DNA from 2 places in the Deinococcus deserti VCD115 genome. Region 1 is predicted to be linked to the other one. Evidence: riboswitches for the same ligand, from Rfam matches in the RefSeq annotation. Region 1 holds a riboswitch; the other holds the start of a gene.
The links. Region 1 has a riboswitch for thiamine pyrophosphate ahead of DEIDE_RS09140 (thiamine ABC transporter substrate-binding protein). Riboswitches for the same ligand answer to the same signal wherever they lie in the genome.

Region 1 (4,268 bases):
AGCTTGGTCACGATGCGCGTGACTGTCGGGGCCGGCAGGCTGTGACGCGACGCCACGGCACCCGGCGTGTCAAAGCCGTCCATGACGGCCGCCAGCACCAGCAGCTCCTTGGTGTTCAGGCCCAGGGCCTGTTCCAGCGGTTCATCGAGCGTCTGCCGGAACCGCCGGGACAGACGCAGCACCGTGCGGACCAGCGTGTACAGCTCGTCGGTCTCGGCTGAAGAAGACGGCTCAGGACTATTCATTCCAAGTGGAATTATTCCATATGGAAAGACATCATCACGTGATCCGGCTCTCTATGGCTGCTTCAGGTGTTCACAAAGCCAGACGCCGCGCCTGAGGTGCGTGTCGAGGACATCTGCGAGCCACGGCAGGCTCTCAGGCGGCAGAGCGCCGGGATGAAACCAGCCGACCTCTGAAGTGTTTTCGAGTGGCGCAGGCTCCCCTTCCCAGGTGCGGGTCAAGAACAGAAAGTCCACGCCATGCGCCTCACCCAGGTCATAGCGTGCAGCGCCCAGCGGCTCAAGCTGACCAGGATCGACACGGAGCCCCACTTCCTCTGCCGCCTCCCGGACTGCGGCCTGAGCGAGCGCTTCGCCGCGCTCAACCCGCCCGCCGGGCAGGCCCCACAGTCCTTCTGCATAGGTGACGCCTGACCGGCGCCCGAGCAGCACGCGTCCGACCGGGTCCTGAACCACGAGCCACGCAACCAGAACAAAACTCATGCGGCCTCCGGACGCCGGTCAGGCTCCTCACTGGCCCACCACCCGCTGGCCAGGACCAGTCCGGTCAACACCAGCAACAGGATCAACGGTGGGGTCCAGCCTCCAGTAAAGTCATGAACTGCTCCAAACAGAAAAGGGCCGGTAGCCGCTAGCAGGTAGCCGCAGCCCTGGGCGACAGCTGAGAGCCGGGGAGCCTCGGCCGTGTCACGGGCTCGCCGGGCGATCAGGTACAGGGCCAACGGAAACGCACTGCCTGAACCTGCCCCCAGCAGCAGCACCCACAGCACGTTGGGGGCCTGTGGGAGCAGCAGCAGACCAATCAGCCCGGTTGCCAGGACGGCGCTCAGGGCCACGATCAGCGGCCGGGCCGAAGGGAGACGGGCGGCCAGGACGGGAACAGCCAGAGTGAAGGGCAACTGCACCAGATTGCCCAGTGAAAGCAGCGCGCCAGCCTCAGCGCTGCTTACGCCACGGTCCAGCAGAATCCTGGGCAGCCAGGTCAGCCAGGTAAAAAACACCAGTGACTGCGTGCCCATGTACAGCGTCAGAGGCAGCGCGGCCGGGTTGGTCCAGACCCGCCCGGATGCGACGGGCGGCAGACCGCTGCGGACAGGCCGTCCACGCACTGCCGGCCACCAGGACAGCGCCCCCAGGACAGCCAGAACTGCCCATACTCCCAGCGCCAGCCGCCAGGAGCCTCCCAGTGCGTCCTGCAACGGCACCGCCACGGCAGAAGCCACGGTGGCCCCACCCACGACCGCCGTGGTGTAGATGCCGGTCATGAGGCCCAGACGCCCGGGAAAGTCCCGCCTGATCAGGCTGGGAAGCAGCACGTTCACCACAGCAATGCCGGCGCCCACCAGCAGGGTTCCGGCCAGAATCCACGGCAGGGTGGGTCCGGCGCGCAGGGCGGCGCCCACGGCGATCAGGGCCAGGCAGCCCAGGATGACCACTTCGGCACTGCGGGCACGTGCCAGTGCCGGGGCCACCAGGGCCAGCGCCCCCCAGCACAGCAGCGGTATGGTGGTCAGCAGGCTGACGGTGGCCGCACTGACTTCCAGATCCTGCTGGATCGGCGCCAGCAGCGGACCGAACCCCGCGACCACCGGACGCAGGTTGAAGGCCACAAGCACAATGCCCAGGATCAGCAGGAAAGGTGGGGCAGGGGTGCGGAGGCTCAAGAGGCCACCAGGAGTCGCGGCATACTACGCAGCCTACGCCTGCGGTATGCTCGTGGGTGCGTCACCGGGGGTGTCCTGAAGAGCAGGACTGAGATAAACCCTTGGAACCTGAACCGGATCATACCGGCGGAGGGAGTGTGACCAGGCCACGGCACCTGCCCTGACCTGCGCCTCCCCTCTCGTGACGCGAGGGGACTTTTTATGCGTAAGATTCTGTGTTCTGCCCTGCTGATGCTGGGTGCCGCGAGCGCCCAGAGCACCCTGACCGTCATTACCCACGACAGTTTCTCCGTGGACAAAAAGCTGATCGCCCAGTTTGAAGCTGCCAACAAGGCGCGCGTACGCTTTGTAAAGGGGGGCGACGCTGGCGAACTGCTCAGCCGCCTGATCCTGACCCGGCGCGCGCCGGTGGCCGACGTGGTCTACGGCCTGGACAACAGCCTCCTGGCCCGCGCCAGAACCGCAGGAATTCTGGAAGCTTACAAGTCGCCGGCCCAGTCGGCCGTGGCGGCACGTTACCGGCTGGACGACGCCGGCCTGCTGAATCCCGTGGATTACGGCTATGTGGCCCTGAACTACGACCGCGCCTACTTCCAGAAAGCAGGTCTGGCGCTACCGGAATCCCTGGATGATCTTAAAAAGCCCGAGTACGCCCGCCTGACCGTGGTGAGCAGCCCGGCGACAAGCAGCCCTGGCCTGGCATTTCTGCTGGCCACCGTCAACCACTACGGCGAAGCGGGAGCGTGGGCCTGGTGGAAAGCTGCGCGCGCCGGCGGCATGAAAGTGACCCGTGGCTGGAGCGACTCCTACTACAAGGAATTCAGCCGCAACGGCGGAAAATATCCCATTGTGCTGAGCTACGCGAGCAGTCCTGCCGCAGAAGTGTTCTACGCCGACGGCTTTGACCCCAAAAAGCTGCCAGCCCAGAGCCCGACCGCCAACCTGTTCCTGCCGGGCAGCACCTACCTGCAGATCGAAGGGGTGGGCATCCTGAAAGGCACGAAGCAGGCTGCGCTGGCCCGGAAGTTCGTGGACTTTATGCTCAGCGCCCCGGTGCAGGCCGACATCCCTACCCGCATGTGGGTCTATCCGGCTGTGAGCGGCACAAAGCTCGACCCGGTGTACCGCTTTGCGCAGCAGCCGGACGTGAAGGCGGTCGCCCCGAGCGTCACCGCCAATCCCCAGAGACTCGTGGACGCCTGGATCACCCAGGTCCTGCGGGCACGCTGAGAAAAATCAGGAACCCGACCACCATTTTTGCTGAGGCTGCTGAAAGTGGCGCCGCGCTGAGGACCCGCCTTTTCCTCAGATTCATATGACAGGGCCCCGTTCACCCCTATCCTGGGTGCCGCGATGCGCCTGCTGCCGACCGAACGTCCCCGACTGACCATCCGCCGCCTGGCGTGGTCGGCGCTGGCCGGCCTCCTGGCCGGTGTGGTGCTGGCACGTGTCGCCGTGACGCTGGTGCTGGCCCTGGTACCCGCCGATCAGCCGTATGTGCGGGCCGTGGTCGGCACGTTCAGCGCGGTACTGAGCGTCATCGTGGGCTTTGCCCTGGCGGGTGCCCTGTCCACTCGAGGTCTGCCGCTTGCGCGCCTTGGTCTGACCCAGTCGCGGGCACGGTGGCGCTCGGCAATTGCGGCAGGAAGTACAGCGGGGCTGCTGGTTCTGCCGGTGGGCGGGCTGCTGGCCCTGGCCGGCGCCTATCAGGAGGGAGCCCTGGGACGGACCCTGGGGTTCGCGCAGGTCACCCTGGGGCTCGGCTTGCTGGGCGCAGTCTACGGGGGTCTCAGCGGCGGGGTGCTGGGCCTGCTGACGGTGCGTGCCTCGCAGGCCTGGCGGCCCGCCCTGGGAGGGCTGCTGGGCTTCGGCGGGGTGGGGCTTGGGGCGGGGGCGCTGCTGGGAGCGGTTGGCATTCCCGATGCCCTCTCTGGAGGCGGTTCGGCGCTGCTGACGGTGCTCGCCGCCTTTGTGGTGACCTCACAGGTGATCGGCGACCTGCTGATCGCACGCGGAATCAACGACGCGGTGGATGCCCCACGCGACTGGGCCAGCGGCCGTCAGCTCAAACTGACCCTGGCTGGCCTCGGAGTCGCCACGCTGGGGGTGTGGGGCCTGGCCAGCGACGTGGTGGCTTTTGCCCACTCACGGCCCACAAACCCGGTACCACTGGCCGTACCTCAGCGGATGGGACCCGGATGCCCACCACCCACCGATCCGCTGGAACGCGCTGCCTGGCAGGTCACCACCTCAGGTGGCCGGCCCGACTTTTCGTGTGGCAACGCCTTTCTGGGCTTCCTGCATGTGCCTGGCCCTCTCCCGGCCTTTGCGGCCGGGCAGCCGACCCCAAACGGCGGCTATG
Region 2 (4,268 bases), 1.4 Mb from region 1:
ACCGCGACCGCGACCCGCTCGGGGCGCACATCCAGCTCGCGGAGCAGGGCGTGCAGGGTCAGGCCGGGGCGGTGAGGGTGAGGTTGGCCATTTACCTGCACGCGGCGACCTCCTGAACAGCTGGGGCAGCCAGAGCGGAGCACAACGCAGCGGCCGCCCTGGCCGGGTCAGGGGCGTCGAGCACAGCGCGGACCACCGCAATGCGGGTGGCCCCTGCAGCAAGCACGTCCTGTACGTTGCCCAGATCCACACCTCCGATGGCATACCAGGGAATTCCGGTTTGCGCTTCCCCGTGGGTCGCCGCCACGTGTCTGACATACTCCAGGCCAGTCGCCTCACGTCCGGGCTTGGTCGGCGTGGTGTGGACGGGACCAACGGCAAAGTAAGCCGGTCGCTGCGCGACAGCCGCCGCCGCCTGCGCCGGAGCGTGGGTACTCAGGCCCACCTGCACCCCTGGCGCCAGCGCGCGCGCCCAGCTCAGAGGCAGATCCTCCTGACCCAGGTGAACACCGTCCGCACCGCTGGCAGCCGCGATGTCCACGCGGTCGTTCATAAACAGCGGCACCCCCCGTGCGTGCGCCAGGTCACGCAGCCGACCGGCCAACCGGATAACTGCGCGCGCCTCGCCATACGCCGGAGAGTCCGCCTTGCAACGCAGCTGCAGCGTATCCACGCCGCCGTCGAGCGCCGCTTCCACCCGCGCCACAAAGTCATCCTCGGATTGCCCTGGTCGGGGCGTGGCGACCAGATACAGCCGGCCCAGCGGGCGGGTCATGCGGTGACCTCTTCGGGCTCTCCGGCAGGACGGTCCAGGTAGATCTCCGAGCCACCTTCACGGAACTCGCGCGCTTTTTCTTCCAGACCAGCCAGAATGTCGCCGGCGCGCAGGTCATGGCTGAGTTTCATGGAGCAGAAGTGTGGGCCACACATCGAGCAGAAATGAGCCGTTTTGGCCGCGTCGGCCGGGAGGCTCTCGTCGTGCAGCTCACGGGCCTTTTCCGGGTCGAGTGCCAGATTGAACTGGTCTTCCCAGCGGAACTCGAAGCGCGCCTGCGAGAGCGCGTTGTCGCGTGCCTGGGCGCCGGGGTGTCCCTTGGCAAGATCGGCGGCGTGCGCAGCGATCCGGTAGGCGATCACACCGTCGCGCACGTCCTGGCGGTCGGGCAGGCCCAGGTGTTCCTTGGGCGTGACGTAGCACAGCATGGCCGTGCCGTACCACGCGATCTGCGCCGCGCCGATGGCGCTGGTGATGTGGTCGTAGCCCGGCGCGATATCGGTGGTCAACGGCCCCAGCGTGTAGAAGGGCGCTTCCTGGCACACTTCCAGCTGACGGGTCATGTTCTCGCGGATCAGCTGCATGGGGACGTGGCCAGGACCTTCGATCATGGTCTGGACCCCGTGCTCCCAGGCCACCCGGGTCAGTTCCCCCAGGGTTTCCAGCTCAGCGAACTGCGCGGCGTCGTTGGCGTCCTCGATGCTTCCCGGGCGCAGACCGTCCCCCAGGCTGAAGGTGACGTCGTAGGAAGCCATGATCTCGCAGATCTCGGCGAAGTGCGTGTAGAGGAAGTTCTCGCGGTGGTGTGCCAGACACCACTTGGCCAGGATGCTGCCGCCACGCGACACGATGCCGGTGCGCCGCCGCGCCGAAAGTGGAATGTGTGCCAGCCGCACACCCGCATGCACCGTGAAGTAATCCACGCCCTGCTCGGCCTGCTCGATCAGCGTGTCGCGGTACACCTCCCAGGTCAGGTCCTCAGCCACGCCACCCACCTTCTCCAGCGCCTGATAGATCGGCACGGTGCCGATGGGAACAGGGCTGCCCCGCACGATCCACTCGCGCGTCTGGTGGATGTATTTTCCGGTGGAAAGGTCCATGACCGTGTCGGCGCCCCAGCGGGTGGCCCAGACCATCTTCTCGACCTCTTCCTCGATGCTGCTGGTCACGATGCTGGTCCCCAGGTTGGCGTTGACCTTGACCCGGAAGTTGCGGCCGATGATGGTGGGCTCCAGTTCAGGGTGGTTGACGTTGGCGGGAATCACCGCACGTCCGCGCGCGACTTCAGAGCGCACGAACTCAGGCGTGATCACACGGGGAATGGCCGCGCCGAAGCTTTCGCCCGGGTGCTGGTGGTTCAGGTTGAAAGCCTCGGTCTGGCGCAGGTTCTCGCGCAGGGCCACGAACTCCATTTCCGGAGTGATCTCCCCACGCTGCGCGGCCTGCATCTGAGTGATGCTCTGCCCCTGCCGGGCGCGTCGGGGCATTGGAATTGCCGGAAACGGAAGCGGCCCCGTGCCGTCCAGGCGGGCCGAGAGGCGCTCGGTCTGAACTTCCAGCCGCGCGTCCGCGGCCAGCCACGGCCGGGCGTGCGGAAGGCCCCGGCGAGGATCAATGCTCACCGCCGGGTCGGTATAGGGGCCGCTGGTGTCGGGCACCAGCACCGCCGGATTTGGGGTCCTGCGGCTCAGCCCACCCACCATTTCCAGGGTGGCGGACTGGTGAACAGCACGCATGGGAACACGAACCTGTGGATGCAAAGACCCGCTCAGGTACTGCTTTTCGCTGTTTGGAAAGGGCGTGGTGGTTAAAGCTGGGGGGGATACAGGTGCGGACATGGGACCTCCAGGGGGCCGGTGCGGCGGCACGCGGGCCAAAGGGCAAGGACACGGGTGGCGCGCCCGGAGGCGGCCCGTTCAGACAAGTTCACTCGGATGTCAGCTCAACGCATCAGGGGCAGCCCGCACCTGGTCGCCAAAAAACCCAGGGGCCCGCCTTGTCTGCTGATCCAAAAAATCACCCTCCCCCAAAGCAACTTCGGAGGAGGGCGGTATCCATCGTTTCCGCACCTGTCACTCTCCCTCCGCTGGTATGAACCAGATCAGGTTCCTAGGGTTAGGCCGTAAAAAAGGCCCTCTCAGCCCCGCTTTCGGCTGCTAAAGCCTAGACGTGGGCACCCCTGGTGACGCTTCCGAGTGTGCCACTCCCGCCGGGCCGGGTCAAGCCCGAAAGCGGGTACGGCCCTCGTTTCCTCGCTTCGGGGTGATAAATAAATGCGCTAGCAAGCGGGTGCGCGCTCATGAGTTGCTGTGGTGGGTACAGGGCAGTCTGCTGCGGCTGGCCTGAACGCCGGTCAGACCACCTACTGGCTCAGCCCTGCCCGGCTGGCTGAACAGCGCCTGCCGCCAGAGCTTCTCGCCCGGTATGCACGACTCACCGCCGGTATAGACGAACTGCACCCTGCCTATGCGGAAGCGGTGAAGTGGACCGTTGAACTGGCCGGGCAACTGGAACTGGCTCTGAACCCCGCGGTGACTGCCGAGCTCCGAGGAGCCGCACGGACCAGCCTGCGCTCAGCCTTTGATCCTGGCAATAAACGCGGCACCGGACTCTGTTTCAGAGTCCGGTGCCCATAACCTCCCCGATTCAGGCAATCAGACGAGGACGATGAAGCGCGGCGTGCTGCATAAGCAGAACAAAACCGGCGCTTCCCTGCGCCAGACGGCCAGCCGCATACAGAGCCCGTAGAGTAGGCAGGTGGTACAGCTCGCCGTTTTCGTCACGAATCAGATCGGCGGGATCAAAAGAAGTGGCTTTTAGAGATTTGCCTGATTCGTCCATACACTCTCCCTGGACCCGTCACTAGAACATGAAGGGTTTCTTTAAGTGACCTAATTATTCACACACCTCCTGTCGGAATTCTGACGTGGCCGGCAGAAATCTAGACGTGATCGCGCGTGGCACAGCCAGGTAGGCAGGCCATACTGGCTTATGCGCAACACCCTGCTACCTGCTGACGCTCCCCGTCTGGGATTGGGACTTGCTGCCCTGGGCCGCCCCGGTTACATCAATCTTGGGCACGGTCAGGATCTGGGGGCGGCCAAGGATATAGAGGCCATGCGTCAGCGGACTTTCTGCATGCTCGACGCTGCCTGGGCTGCGGGCATGCGGTATTTCGACGCCGCACGCAGTTACGGACTGGCCGAGGCGTTCCTGGGTGAGTGGCTGCGCGACCGCGAACACTCGGCTGTGGTGGGCAGCAAGTGGGGGTACACCTACGTAGCTGGCTGGCGCACCGATGCCGATACCCATGAGGTCAAGGACCACAGCCTGAACACCCTGCAGCGTCAGTGGCCCGAAACTCTGGAGGCCCTGGGCCGCCGGCCGGAGGTCTACCTGATTCACTCGGCTACGCTCGACACTGGGGTACTGGAGGACCAGGCTGTGCTGGCGCGGCTGGCCGAACTGGATGCAGCGGGCGTCCGGGTGGGCC

Region 2: linked by a shared signal. The riboswitch ahead of thiC (phosphomethylpyrimidine synthase ThiC) and the one ahead of DEIDE_RS09140 (thiamine ABC transporter substrate-binding protein) in region 1 are both predicted to bind thiamine pyrophosphate.

What each region holds. Positions count from the first base shown of each region.
Region 1 covers NC_012526.1:1,923,459-1,927,726, forward strand. The annotation lists gene DEIDE_RS09125 (MarR family winged helix-turn-helix transcriptional regulator) at 1-245, opposite strand, end outside; gene DEIDE_RS09130 (NUDIX domain-containing protein) at 297-725, opposite strand; gene DEIDE_RS09135 (CynX/NimT family MFS transporter) at 722-1,906, opposite strand; TPP riboswitch at 1,963-2,059, shown strand; gene DEIDE_RS09140 (thiamine ABC transporter substrate-binding protein) at 2,108-3,136, shown strand; gene DEIDE_RS09145 (phospholipase D-like domain-containing protein) at 3,260-4,268, shown strand, end outside.
Region 2 covers NC_012526.1:512,977-517,244, reverse strand. The annotation lists gene thiS (sulfur carrier protein ThiS) at 1-101, opposite strand, end outside; gene thiE (thiamine phosphate synthase) at 92-775, opposite strand; gene thiC (phosphomethylpyrimidine synthase ThiC) at 772-2,613, opposite strand; TPP riboswitch at 2,836-2,966, opposite strand; gene DEIDE_RS02560 (hypothetical protein) at 3,085-3,411, shown strand; gene DEIDE_RS02555 (hypothetical protein) at 3,422-3,616, opposite strand; gene DEIDE_RS02550 (aldo/keto reductase) at 3,767-4,268, shown strand, end outside.